Regions from separate parts of the Shinella sp. GW821-FHT10F02 genome, predicted to be linked through region 2. Evidence: predicted binding sites of a transcription regulator. Region 2 holds the regulator's gene; the other holds the start of a gene.
The links. The regulator PhoB, encoded in region 2, activates phosphate uptake and scavenging genes when phosphate is short. The targets are predictions, from matches to a motif close to TGTCATNNANCTGTCAT.

Region 1 (7,716 bases), on a different contig from region 2:
CGCCCGACGCGAAGGCGTCGTCGAGCCAGAAGTCGGCTTCCTGCGCGAGGCCATTGGCCGTGTCGGAGAAGGTTGCCGTGCCCTTGTCGGCGGCAACGACGAAATAGGGGTCATCACCATCGAGGCGGACCGTATCGGCCGGCGGCACGACGTCCTGGCCGACGATGTTGTCGGTGACGGAGAGCAGCGTGCGGATATAGGTCTTGTAGGCCTCGGTGCCCGCCTTGAAGATCGCGTCGCGGCTGCCGCCGGCGGGAAGCTGCTTCGGATAGAAGCCGCCCTTGGCGCCAACCGGCACGATGACCGAGTTCTTGACCTGCTGCGCCTTCACGAGGCCGAGCACTTCCGTGCGGTAGTCCTGTGCGCGGTCCGACCAGCGCAGGCCGCCGCGGGCGACCTTGCCGAAGCGCAGGTGCACGCCTTCCACCTCGGCGCCGTAGACGAAGATCTCGCGGAAGGGCCGCGGCTCCGGCAGGCCGTCCAGCGCCTTCGGATCGAGCTTGATCGCCAGCGTCTTGCGCGGCTTGCCGTCGGAGTCACGCTGGAAATAGTTGGTGCGCAGCGTTGCCTGGATGGCGTTGACGTAGCGGCGCAGAATCCGGTCCTCGTCGAGGCTCGGCACGTTGGCGAGCGCCTCTTCGATCGCCGTGGCGGTCTCGCCGGTCTTCTTCTCGCGCTGGCGATCCGAAAATTTCGGGTCGAGGCGGGTCTTGAACAGGCGGAAGAGGTTGGCGGCGATCGGCGGGTACTTGTTCAGCGTATCGGCGATATAGCCCTGCGAATAGGGAATGCCGGTCTGGCGCAGGTAGCGCGAATAGGTGCGCAGCGCCATGATTTCGCGGGCGGAAATGCCGGCGGTCAGGATGAGGCGGTTCAGCGCGTCGTCGTCCACCTCGCCATGCCAGGCGGCCAGAAACGCTTCCTCCAGCATCGGGCTCAGCTTGTCGAGATTGATCTCGATGCCGTCGCGGTGCTTGAGCTCCATGTCGTGCAGGATGACCCGGCGCTGTTCACCGTCGAAACCGGCGACCGTGAGGTCGTGCGTCTGTTCGCTGACGACGTTGAAACCGAGGTTTTCCAGCAGCGGTACGCGGCGCGACAGCGAAACGGGTTCGCCGGCATGGAAAATCTTCAGCTCGACCGTGCTAAGGTCGGTGTTCCAGGCCTTGCGGTAGAAGGAAATGCGGATCGGGTTGTCCGGCGTCGCCGTCGAAATGAGGGCGAGGTCGGCATGGGCCTCGGCGGGCGTGAAGTCCTCCTGGTAGCCGCGGTCGGTGACGAGGCGCAGGCCATCGCCGCCGGAGAGGGTTTCGAAGCGGTCCGTCCAGCGTGTGGCGATCTCGCGCACGGCCTGTTCCAGCTTCGGCTGCGGAATGCGCGGCGTCTTGCCGCCGGAGCGGCCGATGATGAAGTGCACGCGGGCAAGCCCACCCTCCGGGAAAGCCGGGTAATAGGCGGAGACGCGGCCATCGTAAGCCGACTTCAGATAGTTGCCGATCTTTTCGCGCACGTCGGAATCATATTGTTCGCGCGGCACGTAGACGATGACGGAGACGAAGCGGTCGAAACGGTCGATGCGCGGCAGCACGCGGATGCGCGGCCGGTCGGACAATTCGTTGATCTGCTCGCAGAAGGTGGCGAGAAGGCCGGTGTCGATCTGGAAGAGATCGTCGCGCGGGTAGGATTCCAGCGTGTTGATCAGCATCTTGCCGGAATGGCTCTTCGGGTCGTAGCCGAAATGCTCGACGACATCAGCCACCTTGGAGCGCAGCAGCGGGATCTGGCCGGCGGCATGCGTATAGGCGGTGGAGGTGAAGAGGCCGACGATGCGCAGTTCGCCGATCACCTTGCCCTTCTCGTTGAACCGCTTCAGGCCGATATAATCCATATAGGCGCGGCGGTGCACGAGGGATTTCACATTGGCCTTGGTGACGATCAGGAAGTCCGGACCTTCGAGGAATTCGAGGATTTCCGGCGTCGTCGTCACGGCGTCCTTGCCAAGGCGCAGCACGCGCACGTCGGGATCGGACAGGATGCCGAGGCCTTCGCCGCCGCGCTCCACGGTCGCTTGCTCGCCCTTGCCGGAATAGCTGTATTCCCGCATGCCGAGGAAGGTGAAGTTGTTGCCGCGCAGCCAGGTCATGAAGGCGAGCGCTTCATCCTTGTCGGCCTTGGCCTTGGCGTAGCGCTCCATGTCGGCCATGGCGCTGTCGAGCTTTTCCACCATGGCGGGCCAGTCGTCGACGGCCTGGTGAACCTGGTTCAGCACGGTGTTCACCCGCTCGACGAGCGAGGCGGCTTCGCCCGGTGCCAGTTCCGACAGGTGGATCTCGATATGGCTGACCCGGTGCGACGGGTCGCTTTCCTCATCCGGCGAGAAGAGTTTCGGTGTTTCGCCGGGGTTCACGACGAGGATCGGGTGGACCGCAAGATGGATGTCGCGGTGCGTGCTCGTCACTTCGCCCATCACCGAATCGTAGAGGAACGGCTGGTTGCGGTCGGTGACCGAGAGCACGGAGACGGGCTCGCCCTCCGGGCGAACCTCCGGCAGCGTGGTGACAGTAACGCGCGGCGTGGCACCGTCCCAGGCCTCGATTTCGGCCATGGCATGGGCGGCGGCAACCGCCAGCATCGGGCCGGTATAGAGCTCGATGTCGTCCTTGCTGGCACGCCCGAACAGGATGTCGGGGTTCAGTGTCTTTGCGCCGAGGGCGGCAGCAGCAGCCTTTGCGGCTTCGATGTGTTTTTCTCGTTTCACGTTGGTCCGGGCACCCATGGAATTCTCCCTCGAATCCGATGGCCGGACGTTAGCAGAAGAAAAAATACCTGCGACGAAATTTGTGGAATCGTGAGAAAATTCAATCGATTTTGTCCGGAATAGGTCAGTTACACTGTCGTTTCGCCCAGGAATTCCTGTTTTTTTGACGAAAAGACGTCACAAACCGGTCATGCGGGGCGATCGGCGGTGTCACGCAAGGGGCGAACGGCAGGGCAGGCGTTGACAGGCTTGGACCCCCTTGTCATCACTCGACGGGACGAAAGGGAGCCGGCTTATGAACGAGAGCGACAAGGGCACGGTCATCGTGATTTCGAGCCATGTGGTGCGCGGCACGGTCGGCAACCGCGCCGCCGTCTTCGCGCTCGAGACGCTCGGGCACCCGGTCTGGGCGCTGCCGACGGTCATCCTGCCCTGGCATCCGGGACACGGAAAATCGACCCGCGTGGCGATCTCGGCGGAAGATTTCGACGCGATGATCTCCGACCTTCTGCGCGCGCCCTGGCGCGGCGAGGTGAAGGCGGTGTTGTCGGGTTACCTCGGCAGTGCTGCGCAGGTGGCTTCCGTGGCGCGCCTCGTTTCGGGGCTCAAGGCGGAAAATCCGGACCTTCTCTATATGTGCGATCCGGTCTGCGGCGATGAGAGCGGCCTCTATATCGCGGAAGAAACGGCGGTGGCGATCCGCGACCGGCTGATCCCGCTCGCCTCGATCGCCACGCCCAACCGGTTCGAGCTGGCCTGGCTTTCCGGCGCGCCGCTTGAAACCAATGCGGCGGTGATGGAGGCGGCTTTGTCGCTCGGGCCGTCGCGCATGCTCGTCACCTCTTCGCTGCCGCTGATGGCGGGCAGCACGGGCAATCTGTATCTCTCCGGGCGCAGTGCGCTTCTGGCGGAACACCGCCTCGTGCCCAATCCGCCGAACGGCACCGGCGACCTGCTTTCGGCGATCTTCCTCTCCCGGCTGATGGAAGGCCTGGCGGAAGAACGGGCGCTGATGATGGCGACGGCCAGCGTTTTCGAGATCGTCGCGCGCACCGCCAAGCGCGGTGCCGACGAGCTGACGCTGGAACAGGATGCCGGCAGCATTTCCACGCCCATGGCCATGGTGCACATGCGCCGCCTCCTGCATCCGGCGCAGACCAAACGGCCCTGAATCGTCTTGCGCCATCCCGTGCGGAGTGGTTTATGCACATCCGGATGGGGCCTCATCCGGCAGATCGTTTGCACGGGGGTATTTTGACACCATGAACAGCTTTCCCGACCGTCTTCTGAATGGCTACCGCAATTTCATGTCCGGCCGTTATGCCGAACAGTCGGCGCGCTACCGGGCGCTGGCCGAGACCGGCCAGAAGCCGAAGACGCTGGTGATTGCCTGTTGTGACTCCCGGGCAGCACCCGAGACGATCTTCGATAGCGGACCGGGCGAACTCTTCGTGATCCGCAACGTCGCCAACCTCGTGCCGCCCTATGAGCCGGACGGGCAGTACCACTCGACGTCGGCGGCGCTTGAATTCGCCGTGCAGTCGCTGAAGGTCAGCGACATCGTGGTGATGGGCCATGGCCGCTGCGGCGGCATTTCGGCAGCGCTTGCGCTCGATGCCGAGCCGCTCTCGCCCGGCGACTTCATCGGCAAGTGGATGGGCATGCTGAGGCCCGTCGCCGAACAGATCCAAGGCGCCGAACTCCTGACGCAAGCGGAACGCCAGCGCGCGCTCGAGCGCGTCTCGATCCGCAACTCGCTCGCCAATCTCAGAACCTTCCCCTGCGTGCGCATCCTGGAAGAAAAGGGCCGCCTCCAGCTGCACGGCTCGTGGTTCGACATTTCGACCGGCGAACTCTGGATCATGGACGCCAAGACCGGCGATTTCGTGCGCCCCGGCACGTAAAGAAAAACCCGGCCTGGTTTCCCGCCGGGTTCTAACTTGCCGATAGCTTCACCTCATTCTCCAACGTCATCCTCGGGCTTGACCCGAGGATCCACGCGGCACCCGCGGCTGGACGGTCGGGTCAAGCCCGACCATGACAAAAGAGAGGGAACCGGCGATTATTCGCCGTCGATTTCCGCGCCGATGATGGCGATTGCGCGCTGGTACACGCTGGCCGCGTTCCAGCCCTGCAGGGCGCCGAAATTGCCCTGGCCCGGCTGGTAGCCGCCGCCGGCGCTCCAGCCATGGCCGCGCAGGAAGTTTGCGGTGGAAGCGAGCGCGTCGGCCTTCGAGCCGACGAGGTCGATGCGGCCGTTGCCGTCGCCGTCGACGGCGTATTTCAGCACGTTCGCCGGCAGGAACTGCGTCTGGCCGATTTCGCCATGCGCAGCACCGCGTGCGGACGTCGAGAGAATGCCCTTCTGGACGAGCTGCATCGTGGCGTTGAGCTGATTGGTGAAATATTCCGAACGACGGCAGTCATAGGCGAGCGTCGCCACGGCCGAGATCGTGTGTTCCTTGCCGAGGAAGCCGCCGAAGCCGGTTTCCATGCCCCAGATGGCCAAGAGCGGGCCGGCCGGCACACCGTAGCGGCCCTCGATGCGCTCGAACAGCGCCGCGTTCTGCTTCTTCAGGCCCTTGCCGCGGCGGATGATCGCCTGGCCGCCACGCTTCTGCATGAACTGTTCGAGGGAGAGTTTGAAACTCTTCTGGCCGCGGTCGGCGCGGATCGTCGCGCGGGCATAGCTGACATTGGCGAATGCCTTGTCCAGCGTGGCGCGGTTGATGCCGCGGCCGGCGGCCTCGTCCTTGTATGCCTCTACCCAGGCCGGAAAACCGCCTGCATCGTTGCCGCACTTGGCAGCTTCAGCCGCCGCCGGCACCGCTGCCGTGGCGATCATTGCGGCCAGCACCTTGGCCACGCTCCGTGTCATGCCCATGAAAAACCCCGTGATCTAAGTCAAATTCCGCTGCGGGAGCATGCCATGCCCCGCCGTTCCTGTCATCGCACCTTGCCGTGAAGCCGTTCCGGCCTGTCCGCCGGCATGGTTCAAAGCAAAGTCCCGATCGTTCTCAAACGGAACAACCGGGACTTTTATTTAAAATTGGTTACCGGAACGTTGCCACATTTGCCAGAAACGCGGAAACACTCCAATTTTACCGTCCGCTCCCGTGATCAGGCAGCCTGCTTCTTCGCCTTGATCAGGCCGCGGGCGACGAGCAGTTCCGCGATCTGGATGGCGTTGAGCGCGGCGCCCTTGCGCAGGTTGTCAGAAACGACCCAGATGTTGAGGCCGTTTTCGACGGTCGCGTCCTCGCGGATGCGCGAGATGTAGGTGGCGTCTTCACCGGCCGATTCGTACGGGGTGATGTAGCCGCCGTTCTCGTGCTTGTCGATGACCTGGCAACCCGGCGCCTCGCGCAGGATCTCGCGGGCCTCGTCCGCCGTGATCTCGTTTTCGAACTCGATGTTGACCGATTCGGAATGGCCGATGAAGACGGGCACGCGCACGGCCGTGCAGGTCACCTTGATCTTCGGGTCGAGGATCTTCTTGGTCTCGGCCAGAACCTTCCACTCTTCCTTCGTGTAGCCGTCTTCCATGAACGAATCGATGTGCGGAATGACGTTGAAGGCGATGCGCTTGGTGAACTTCTTTGATTCGACCGGATCGGCGACGAAGACGGCGCGGGTCTGCTGGAAGAGCTCGTCCATGCCTTCCTTGCCGGCGCCCGAGACGGACTGGTAGGTCGAGACGACGACGCGCTTGATCGTGGCGCGGTCATGCAGCGGCTTCAGCGCGACGACGAGCTGGGCGGTCGAGCAATTGGGGTTCGCGATGATGTTCTTGCGGGTGAACATCGTGATCGCGTCGGGGTTCACTTCCGGAACGACGAGCGGAACGTCGGCGTCGTAGCGCCAGGCCGAGGAATTGTCGATGACGACGCAGCCCTTGGCGCCGATCTTCGGCGAATACTTCTGGGACACCGTGCCGCCAGCCGACATCAGGCAAATATCCGTGTCGGAGAAGTCGTAGTTTTCCAGGTTCTGGACCTTCAGCGTCTTGTCGCCGAAGGAGACTTCGGTGCCGAGCGAACGGCTGGAAGCAAGGGCGACGACTTCGTCGGCCGGGAAGCCGCGCTCGGCCAGGATGTTCAGCATTTCACGGCCGACATTGCCGGTCGCGCCGGCGATTGCGATCTTGAAACCCATACTCATGCTCTCTTTCTCTGTCTCTCCGCGGGTTCTGGAGGGAAACCCGCCGGCCTCGACGCGGGTTTCGGTCCCCGGCCATACCGGGGAGAGAGCGGTGGGCCAGAGACGTCAGACGGTTTTCGTCGTCGTTTTGGCCGTTGTTTTGGAAATGGATGCGCAATGGCGAACCCGTCCGGCGTTGAAGGCCGGATCGATCATGCTGGCGATGGTGAGACCAAGGCGGGACATGGCGGTTCCTTTGCGTGGGTGCTGAATACGCTCATCTCACGAAGAGTCAAGCCTTGCGCATGCGCAAAGCGGCGCTTCGGCGAAGACGTCTCATCTTCGACCAAAGTCGTACACCCAAAGTCATAAGCCCAAAGCAGCGCTGCTGTCACAGTTCTTTTTCTGCCATCCTTCCAATCAGGCGCACCCTGTCCTGGGTTTTAAGGGAGAAACTCCGGACGATCATGGGCTGCCCGATACGCCGTTTTTGTGGAGGACAATGAAATGGCAAATGTTTCGACAGTGGGCGCGGCCAAATCGACGCCCATGACCGGCGAGCAGAAGAAGGTGATCTTCGCCTCTTCGCTCGGCACAGTCTTCGAGTGGTATGATTTCTATCTTTACGGTTCACTGGCGATCTATATCGGCGCCACCTTCTTCAGCCAGTATCCGGAAACGACGCGCAACATCTTCGCGCTTCTGGCCTTTGCTGCGGGCTTCCTCGTGCGTCCGTTCGGCGCGCTGGTGTTCGGCCGCCTCGGCGACCTCGTCGGCCGCAAATATACCTTCCTCGTCACCATCCTGATCATGGGCTT
Region 2 (7,716 bases):
CCTCGACGAAGGAATGCAGCACGTTGTTGCCGTCGCCTGTCCAGGCGAAGGTCTTGCCCTTCGTCGAGCCGCGATGCTCCTCGAAGGTCATGATGTCGGCCATGATCTGGCAGGGATGCGTCAGGTCCGTCAGCGCATTGATGACCGGCACGGTGGCGTGTTCGGCAAGCTCCAGCAGGCGGGCATGGTCGGTGGTGCGGATCATGATGGCATCGACGTAGCGCGATAGAACCTTGGCCGTATCACCGATCGTCTCGGCGCGGCCGAGCTGCATTTCCGTGCCCGACAGGAACAGCGTCTCGCCGCCGAGCTGGCGCATGCCGACGTCGAAGGAGACGCGGGTTCGGGTCGAGGGCTTCTCGAAGATCATGGCGAGCATCTTGCCGGCGAGCGGCTTTGCCTCCGTGCCGGCCTTGCTGGCGGCCTTGCGCGTGTGCGCATCGTCCATGATGACGCGGAGATCGCTTTCCGAAACGGCGGAAAGGTCGAGAAAATGCTTGGCCATGATGTGTCCTGTCTGTCCGGTCCTTTGATGCTGCCGCGACCTTTGCGCGTCACGAGTGACGCGCGGCGCGGCAGTGCTCAGGCCGCCTTGGCGGCGCTGAGCTTTTCGGCAGCCCGCTCGATGCGCGCAAGCCCCTCGCGCGCCTCCTCGGTGGTCACCGTCAGCGGCGGCAACAGCCGCAGCACATTGTCGCCCGCCGGCACGGCGAGCAGCTTTTCCGCACGCACGGCCTTGAGCAGTTCGGCGGTCGGTATCCTTGCCTTGATGCCGAGCATCAGGCCCTCGCCGCGGATATCCTCGATGATCTCGGGGAAGCGATCCTTCAATGCCGCGAGACCCTGGCGGAAGACGAGCGCCACGTCGCGCACATGATCGAGGAAGCCCTCTTCCAGCACGACGTCGAGCACCGCATTGCCGACCGCCATGGCGAGCGGGTTGCCGCCATAGGTCGAGCCATGTGTGCCGGCGACCATGCCGGCAGCCGCTTCGTTCGTGGCAAGGCAGGCGCCGAGCGGGAAACCGCCGCCGATGCCCTTGGCGACCGCCATGATATCCGGCGTGACGCCCGACCATTCATGGGCGAACAGGCGCCCGGTGCGGCCGACGCCGGACTGTACCTCGTCGAGAACCAGCAGCAGGCCGTATTCGTCGCAGAGCTGGCGCAGCTCCTGCATGAATTCCTTCGGCACCGGGCGGATGCCGCCCTCGCCCTGCACCGGCTCGATCAGGATCGCGGCCGTCTCTTCGGTGATCGCATCCTTGACGGCGGTGATGTCGCCGAAGGGGACCTGGAGGAAGCCGGGGGCCTTGGGGCCGAACCCTTCGAGGTACTTTTCCTGGCCGCCGGCGGCGATCGTCGCGAGCGTGCGGCCGTGGAAGGCGCCTTCGAAGGTGATGATGTGGAACTTGCCGGGATGGCCCTTGGCGAAATGATAGCGGCGCGCGGTCTTGATCGCGCATTCCAGCGCTTCGGCGCCCGAATTGGTGAAGAACACCTTGTCGGCGAAGGTCGCCTCCGTCAGGCGGCGGCCGAGGCTTTCCTGGCCCGGAACCTCATAGAGGTTCGACAGGTGCCAGACCTTGTCGGCCTGGTCCTTCAGCGCGGCGACGAGATGCGGATGCGCATGGCCCAGCGAATTGACGGCGACGCCGGCGGCGAAGTCGAGATATCGCTCGCCATCCTCGGCGATCAGCCAGACGCCCTCCCCGCGCGTGAACCGGAGCGGTGCACGCATATAGGTTTCATAGAGCGGCGCGGCATCGGCCATGGCGCGGATCCTCCGAAAAAGAGATGCGGAAAAACGTGAACGCGGCTTGACTTTTCCAGGCTCCAGAAAAATCAAAAGCCGCCTTTCGGCGGCATGCGGCACTATCGGCATTTCAGGCCGGGATGTCAACAAATCGCACCCCGAAATAGTGCTGAACCTCCCGCAAGGTGAGGATTCACGCCACGCGCGGAAGGTGTCGCTATCGAGTCACACCCGGCCAGCAAGTTGGGGAAAACTCGGAAATCGATTCGCCCGGATTCCTGCGACTCTTGTCACAGAGTCCCCCAAACTCTAGGTTAAAGACCAATTACTAGACTGCATGCGGCGGAACTAGTCACCAAAAGAGTTAGGGCGTTCAAATTCCGGACCCGTCCGGAACGCGATGAGGGATTCCCGCATTGCGAGCGCCGAGCGGAGACGAGAGATGAACTGGACAGACGAGCGGGTCGAGAAACTCAAGAAGCTCTGGAGCGAGGGCCTGAGCGCGAGCCAGATCGCGGCACAGCTCGGCGGCGTCAGCCGCAACGCGGTTATCGGCAAGGTGCACCGGCTTAACCTGCCGGGCCGCGCCAAGGCCGGCGGCACGCAGAGCGCGTCGCGCCCCAAGCGCCCGGTGCCGGCAGCCCCGCGCCCCGCGACGACCTTCCAGGCCCGCGCCGTGACGGCCCGTTCCGTGGTGCGCCCGGCCGGCAACACCATCACCAAGGAAGAGGTCGAGACGGATTTCGAGACGCAGCGCGAGCAGCTTCCGGTTCCGTCCAACGGCAACAACGTGGTCGTGCCCATGTCGCGCCGGCTCGAGCTGACCCAGCTCACCGAGCGCACCTGCAAATGGCCGATCGGCGACCCGCTGAACGACGACTTCCACTTCTGCGGCAACGAGTCCCCGGACAACTCGCCCTACTGCACCTACCACCAGCGCCTCGCCTACCAGCCCTCGGCCGAGCGCCGCCGGATGCGGTGATCTTTTCCACGACGGCACATGCGATGCGGACCCGAAAGGGTCCGTTTTCGTTTGTGATGTAGGGCCGGACCATACTCCAAAACGCAAACAGGCCCCGAAGGGCCCATTTTCGTCCTTGGGAGGAAAGGGGTCGCTCAGGCTTCCAGCGAATAGCCTGCGCCGCGCACCGTGCGGATGACGTCCTGCATGTTGGCGAAGTTGAGCGCCTTGCGCAGGCGGCCGACATGCACGTCGACCGTGCGTTCGTCGACATAGATGTCGTGGCCCCAGACGCCATCGAGAAGCTGCGAGCGCGAGAAGACGCGGCCGGGCGAGGTCATCAGGAATTCCAGCAGGCGGAATTCCGTCGGGCCGAGGCGGACTTCGCGGGTGCGGCGGTGCACGCGATGCGTCTCGCGGTCGAGCTCGATATCGCCGCAGCGCAGCACCGTCGAGACGACTTCCGGCCGGGCGCGGCGCAGCATGGCGCGCACGCGGGCGACGAGTTCGGGCGTCGAGAACGGCTTGACGACATAGTCGTCGGCGCCGGTGGCGAGCCCGCGCACGCGCTCGCTCTCTTCGCCGCGTGCCGTCAGCATGATGATCGGCAGGCGTTCGGTCTCCGGCCGCTGGCGCAGCCGCCGGCACAGTTCGATGCCCGAAACGCCCGGCAGCATCCAGTCGAGGATGAGGAGGTCCGGCATGCGCTCCTGCAAGCGCACTTCGGCCTCGTCACCGGAGAGGATCGTATCGACCTCGAAACCTTCGGCTTCGAGGTTGTAGCGCAGGAGGACGCTCAACGCCTCCTCGTCTTCCACGACGGCGATTCTGGGCACCATGGAGGCAAAACTCCTTACTCGGAGGCTTCAGTGACGTCGGCAGTGACCACTGACGTCGAGGTGTCGTCCTTCGGGCGTTCGCCTTCGGGCTGCGAGCCGGTCGCCATGTAGTAGATGGTTTCCGCGATGTTGGTCGCATGGTCGCCGATGCGCTCGATGTTCTTGGCGCAGAACAGGAGATGGGTGCAGGGCGTGATGTTGCGCGGATCTTCCATCATGTAGGTGAGGAGTTCGCGGAACAGCGAGGTGTAGATCGCGTCGATCTCGTCGTCGCGCTCGCGGATGGCCTTGGCCTTCTCCACCGAGCGGGTGGCGTAGACGTCGAGCACTTCCTTGAGCTGGATCAGCGTCAGTTCGGCGAGGTGCTCCAGGCCGCGGGTAAGCTTGCGGGGCATACCCGAGCTCTGCACGGCGATGACGCGCTTGGCAGTGTTCTTGCCGAGGTCGCCGACGCGCTCCAGTTCGGCCGCGATACGGATCGCGCCCATGATTTCGCGCAGGTCCGCAGCCACCGGCTGGCGCTTGGCGATCGTGACGATCGCCTTCTCGTTGATCTGGCGCTCGGCGGTGTCGAGGATGACGTCTTCCGAGATCACCTTCTGCGCCAGCGCACCATCGGTGGTGACGAGCGCACGGACAGAGTCCGCCACCATCTGCTCGGCCGTGCCACCCATTTCGGAGATGCGGCGGGAGAGGTACTTCAGTTCTTCGTCATAAATCGAGACAATATGGGTCGATGACATGGTTGTGTCCTTAATGCGCTCGGATTTTCAGGGGGTTCGGCGACGATGGCGTCAGCCGAAGCGGCCCATGATGTAGTCCTGCGTGCGCTGGTCATCCGGGTTGGTGAACATCTTGTCGGTGTCGTTCTCCTCGACGAGGTTGCCGAGGTGGAACATGGCGGTGCGCTGCGAAACGCGGGCCGCCTGCTGCATCGAGTGCGTCACGATGACGATCGTGAAGTTGGCGCGCAGCTCGTGGATCAGTTCCTCGACCTTTGCGGTCGCGATCGGGTCGAGCGCCGAGCAGGGTTCGTCCATCAGGATGACTTCCGGGCTGACGGCGACAGCGCGGGCGATGCACAGGCGCTGCTGCTGACCGCCGGAGAGGCCGGTTCCGCCTTCGAGCAGGCGGTCCTTCACCTCGTTCCACAGGCCGGCCTTCTGCAGGCTGGACTCGACGATGGCGTCCATGTCGGCCTTCGCCTTGGCGAGGCCGTGGATGCGCGGGCCGTAGGCGACGTTCTCGTAGATCGACTTCGGGAACGGGTTCGGCTTCTGGAAGACCATGCCGACGCGGGCGCGCAGTTCGACGACGTCGATGTTCGGATCGTAGATATCGTCTGTGTCGAGCGTGATGCGGCCGGTAACGCGGCAGCCTTCGATAGTGTCGTTCATGCGGTTCAGTGTGCGCAGGAACGTCGACTTGCCGCAGCCCGACGGGCCGATGAGCGCCGTCACGGTGTTCTGGCGGACATTGAGGTTCACGTCATAGAGGGCGCGCTTGTCGCCGTAATAGACCGAAACGTCCTTGCCGATCATCTTGTAGGAAATGTCGTTCATTTTCTTGTCCAGCGCTTTCTCGACTGCTGCTTCTGACATCATGTTCATCTGTTTGGTCCTTCTACCAACGCCGCTCGAAGCGGCGGCGCAACAGGATGGCGCCAACATTCATGAGGATGAGGAAGACGAGGAGGAGGATGATAGCACCCGATGTGCGCTCCACGAAGGCGCGCTCCGCCTCATTCGCCCACATGTAGATCTGCACCGGCAGCGCCGTTGCGGGTTCGAGCGGCGTCGACGGGATATCGGCGACGAAGGCAACCATGCCGATGAGCAGCAGCGGCGCGGTTTCGCCAAGCGCGTGGGCGAGACCGATGATGGTGCCGGTCAGGATGCCGGGCATGGCAAGCGGCAGGACGTGGTGGAACACGGTCTGCATCTTCGAGGCGCCGAGGCCGAGCGCTGCCGAGCGGATGGACGGCGGCACGGCCTTCAGTGCCGAACGGGTCGCGATGATGATCGTCGGCAGCGTCATGAGGGTCAGCACCAGGCCACCGACGAGGGAGGCCGAGCGCGGGAAGCCCGCAAAGTTGACGAAGACGGCGAGACCGAGCAGACCGTAGACGATCGACGGCACGGCGGCGAGGTTGTTGATGTTGACTTCGATGAGGTCGGTGAAGCGGTTCTTCGGTGCGAACTCTTCGAGATAGATCGAGGCCGCAACGCCGATGGGCAGCGCCAGCACCAGCACGATCAGCATCATGTAGAGCGAGCCGACGGCAGCGACGGCGACGCCGGCGGCCTCCGGACGGCTCGATGCGCCGTTGAGGAAGATACCGGTGTTGAAGTGCTTGGAAAGCGCGCCGCTTTCGGCAAGCTGGTTCATCCAGCCGATCTGCTTGTCGGAGATCTTGCGGTTGTTCTCGGCGACGGCCAGATCGATCTGGCCCTTGAAGGCGGAATCGAGGTCGCCGTGCGCAAGGAAGGTCACGGTCTGCGTGGTGCCGATGATCGACGGATCGGCGGTGACGAGATCGCGCAACTGGGTGCGGACGCTGTCCGAGATCATGCCGTTGACAGCGCGAAGGCCGGCACGGTCGTCTTCGCCGACACGAAGCACCTTGGCGAGCGCATTGCGGGCGACGACCGGATAGTTGGCCGATACCAGCTTCTGCGGATTGGTGGCCCGCTCGTTATCCTTGTCGATGATCTGCTCGGAGAACTCGACCGGAATGGTGATCATCGACTGCTGGAATGCGGTGTAGCCCTTGGAGACGACCGAAAACAGCAGCAGGAACAGGAAGATCAGACCGAAGGCAATCGCAGCCATGCCGTAGAGGCGGAAGCGACGTTCGGCGGCATAGCGGCCGCGCAGGCCGATATCGCGGCGTTCGGGCTTGGAGGCAGCACCTAGGGCGGCCGTAGTAGGGCTCGTGGAGACCTGGCTCATTCGTACTGCTCCCGGTATTTGCGCACGATGTAAAGGGCGTAGATGTTGAGGCAAAGCGTGATGAAGAACAGCGTGATGCCCAGCGCGAATGCCACCAGCGTCTGAGGCGAGGTGAATTCAAGGTCGCCCGTCAACTGGCTGACGATCTTGACGGTCACGGTCGTCATCGGCTCGAAGGGGTTGAGCTGGATGCGGGCGGCAACGCCGGCGGCCAGGACCACGATCATCGTTTCACCGACGGCGCGCGAGGCGGTCATCAGCAGGGCGCCGACGATGCCCGGCAGTGCGGCCGGCAGGATGACGCGCTTGATCGTTTCCGAGCGGGTGGCGCCCAGGCCGAGCGAACCATCGCGCATGGCCCGCGGAACGGCGGTGATGATGTCGTCCGACAGCGAGGAGACGTAGGGGATCAGCATGATACCCATGACGAAACCGGCTGTCAGAACGCTCTGCGCCTGGATGAAGTTGGAATAATCACCGGTGACGAGGCCGTTGAGCTGCTCGGAAAGGTCGCGCAGGAACGGACCGACGGTCACGAGGGCGAAGAAGCCGTAGACGATGGTCGGGATGCCGGCCAGCACTTCAAGCAGCGGCTTTGCAACCGAGCGGACGTGACGCGAAGCATATTCCGACATGTAGATCGCGGCGAAGAGCCCGACCGGCACGGCGACCAGCATGGCGACGAGGCCGATATAGAGCGTACCGGCAAGCAGCGGGATCAGGCCGAACTGGCCGGAGGAGTCCGTCGAGCCGGCGGCGGCGAAACGCGGATCCCAGACCGTGCCGAAGAAGAACTCCCAGGCAGGCACCCGGTTGAAGAAGTGGATGGCTTCCGTTGCCATGGAGGCGACGATGCCGACCGTCGTCAGGATAGCGATCGACGAGGCGGCGATGAGGCCGACCAACATGACGCCTTCGACCCGGTTGCGGGCGCGGAACCGCGGTGCAATGGCGCGGTAGGAGAAAAACGCGCCGACGGCCGCGGCCAGGACGACGAGGATCGACAGGAAGGTGCTGCTCGCCCGCGACATGCGGCTGAGATCATCGGCGGACTTCAGCATGTAGGGCGCCGGGTCGGCGGCAAGCGGCACGCCCTTGGTGGCGAGCAGGCTGCGGGCGGTGGTGCCGTCCTTGAACAGCGCTTCGCGTTCTTCCGCCGAGAGCATCGCCATACCGCGGGCAATGGCGCCGATCATGTTGTAGCCGAGG

Region 1: the regulator PhoB is predicted to act here: its motif matches at 2,934-2,950, upstream of AC1RWL_RS16675 (NAD-glutamate dehydrogenase).

What each region holds. Positions count from the first base shown of each region.
Region 1 covers NZ_JBXASL010000005.1:102,697-110,412, forward strand. The annotation lists gene AC1RWL_RS16675 (NAD-glutamate dehydrogenase) at 1-2,776, opposite strand, end outside; gene pdxY (pyridoxal kinase PdxY) at 3,054-3,929, shown strand; gene AC1RWL_RS16685 (carbonic anhydrase) at 4,021-4,662, shown strand; gene AC1RWL_RS16690 (lytic murein transglycosylase) at 4,821-5,642, opposite strand; gene AC1RWL_RS16695 (aspartate-semialdehyde dehydrogenase) at 5,879-6,913, opposite strand; gene AC1RWL_RS16700 (MFS transporter) at 7,406-7,716, shown strand, end outside.
Region 2 covers NZ_JBXASL010000004.1:308,697-316,412, forward strand. The annotation lists gene argF (ornithine carbamoyltransferase) at 1-505, opposite strand, end outside; gene AC1RWL_RS14635 (aspartate aminotransferase family protein) at 583-1,773, opposite strand; gene AC1RWL_RS14640 (GcrA family cell cycle regulator) at 2,198-2,737, shown strand; gene phoB (phosphate regulon transcriptional regulator PhoB) at 2,872-3,555, opposite strand; gene phoU (phosphate signaling complex protein PhoU) at 3,570-4,298, opposite strand; gene pstB (phosphate ABC transporter ATP-binding protein PstB) at 4,350-5,165, opposite strand; gene pstA (phosphate ABC transporter permease PstA) at 5,179-6,507, opposite strand; gene pstC (phosphate ABC transporter permease subunit PstC) at 6,504-7,716, opposite strand, start outside.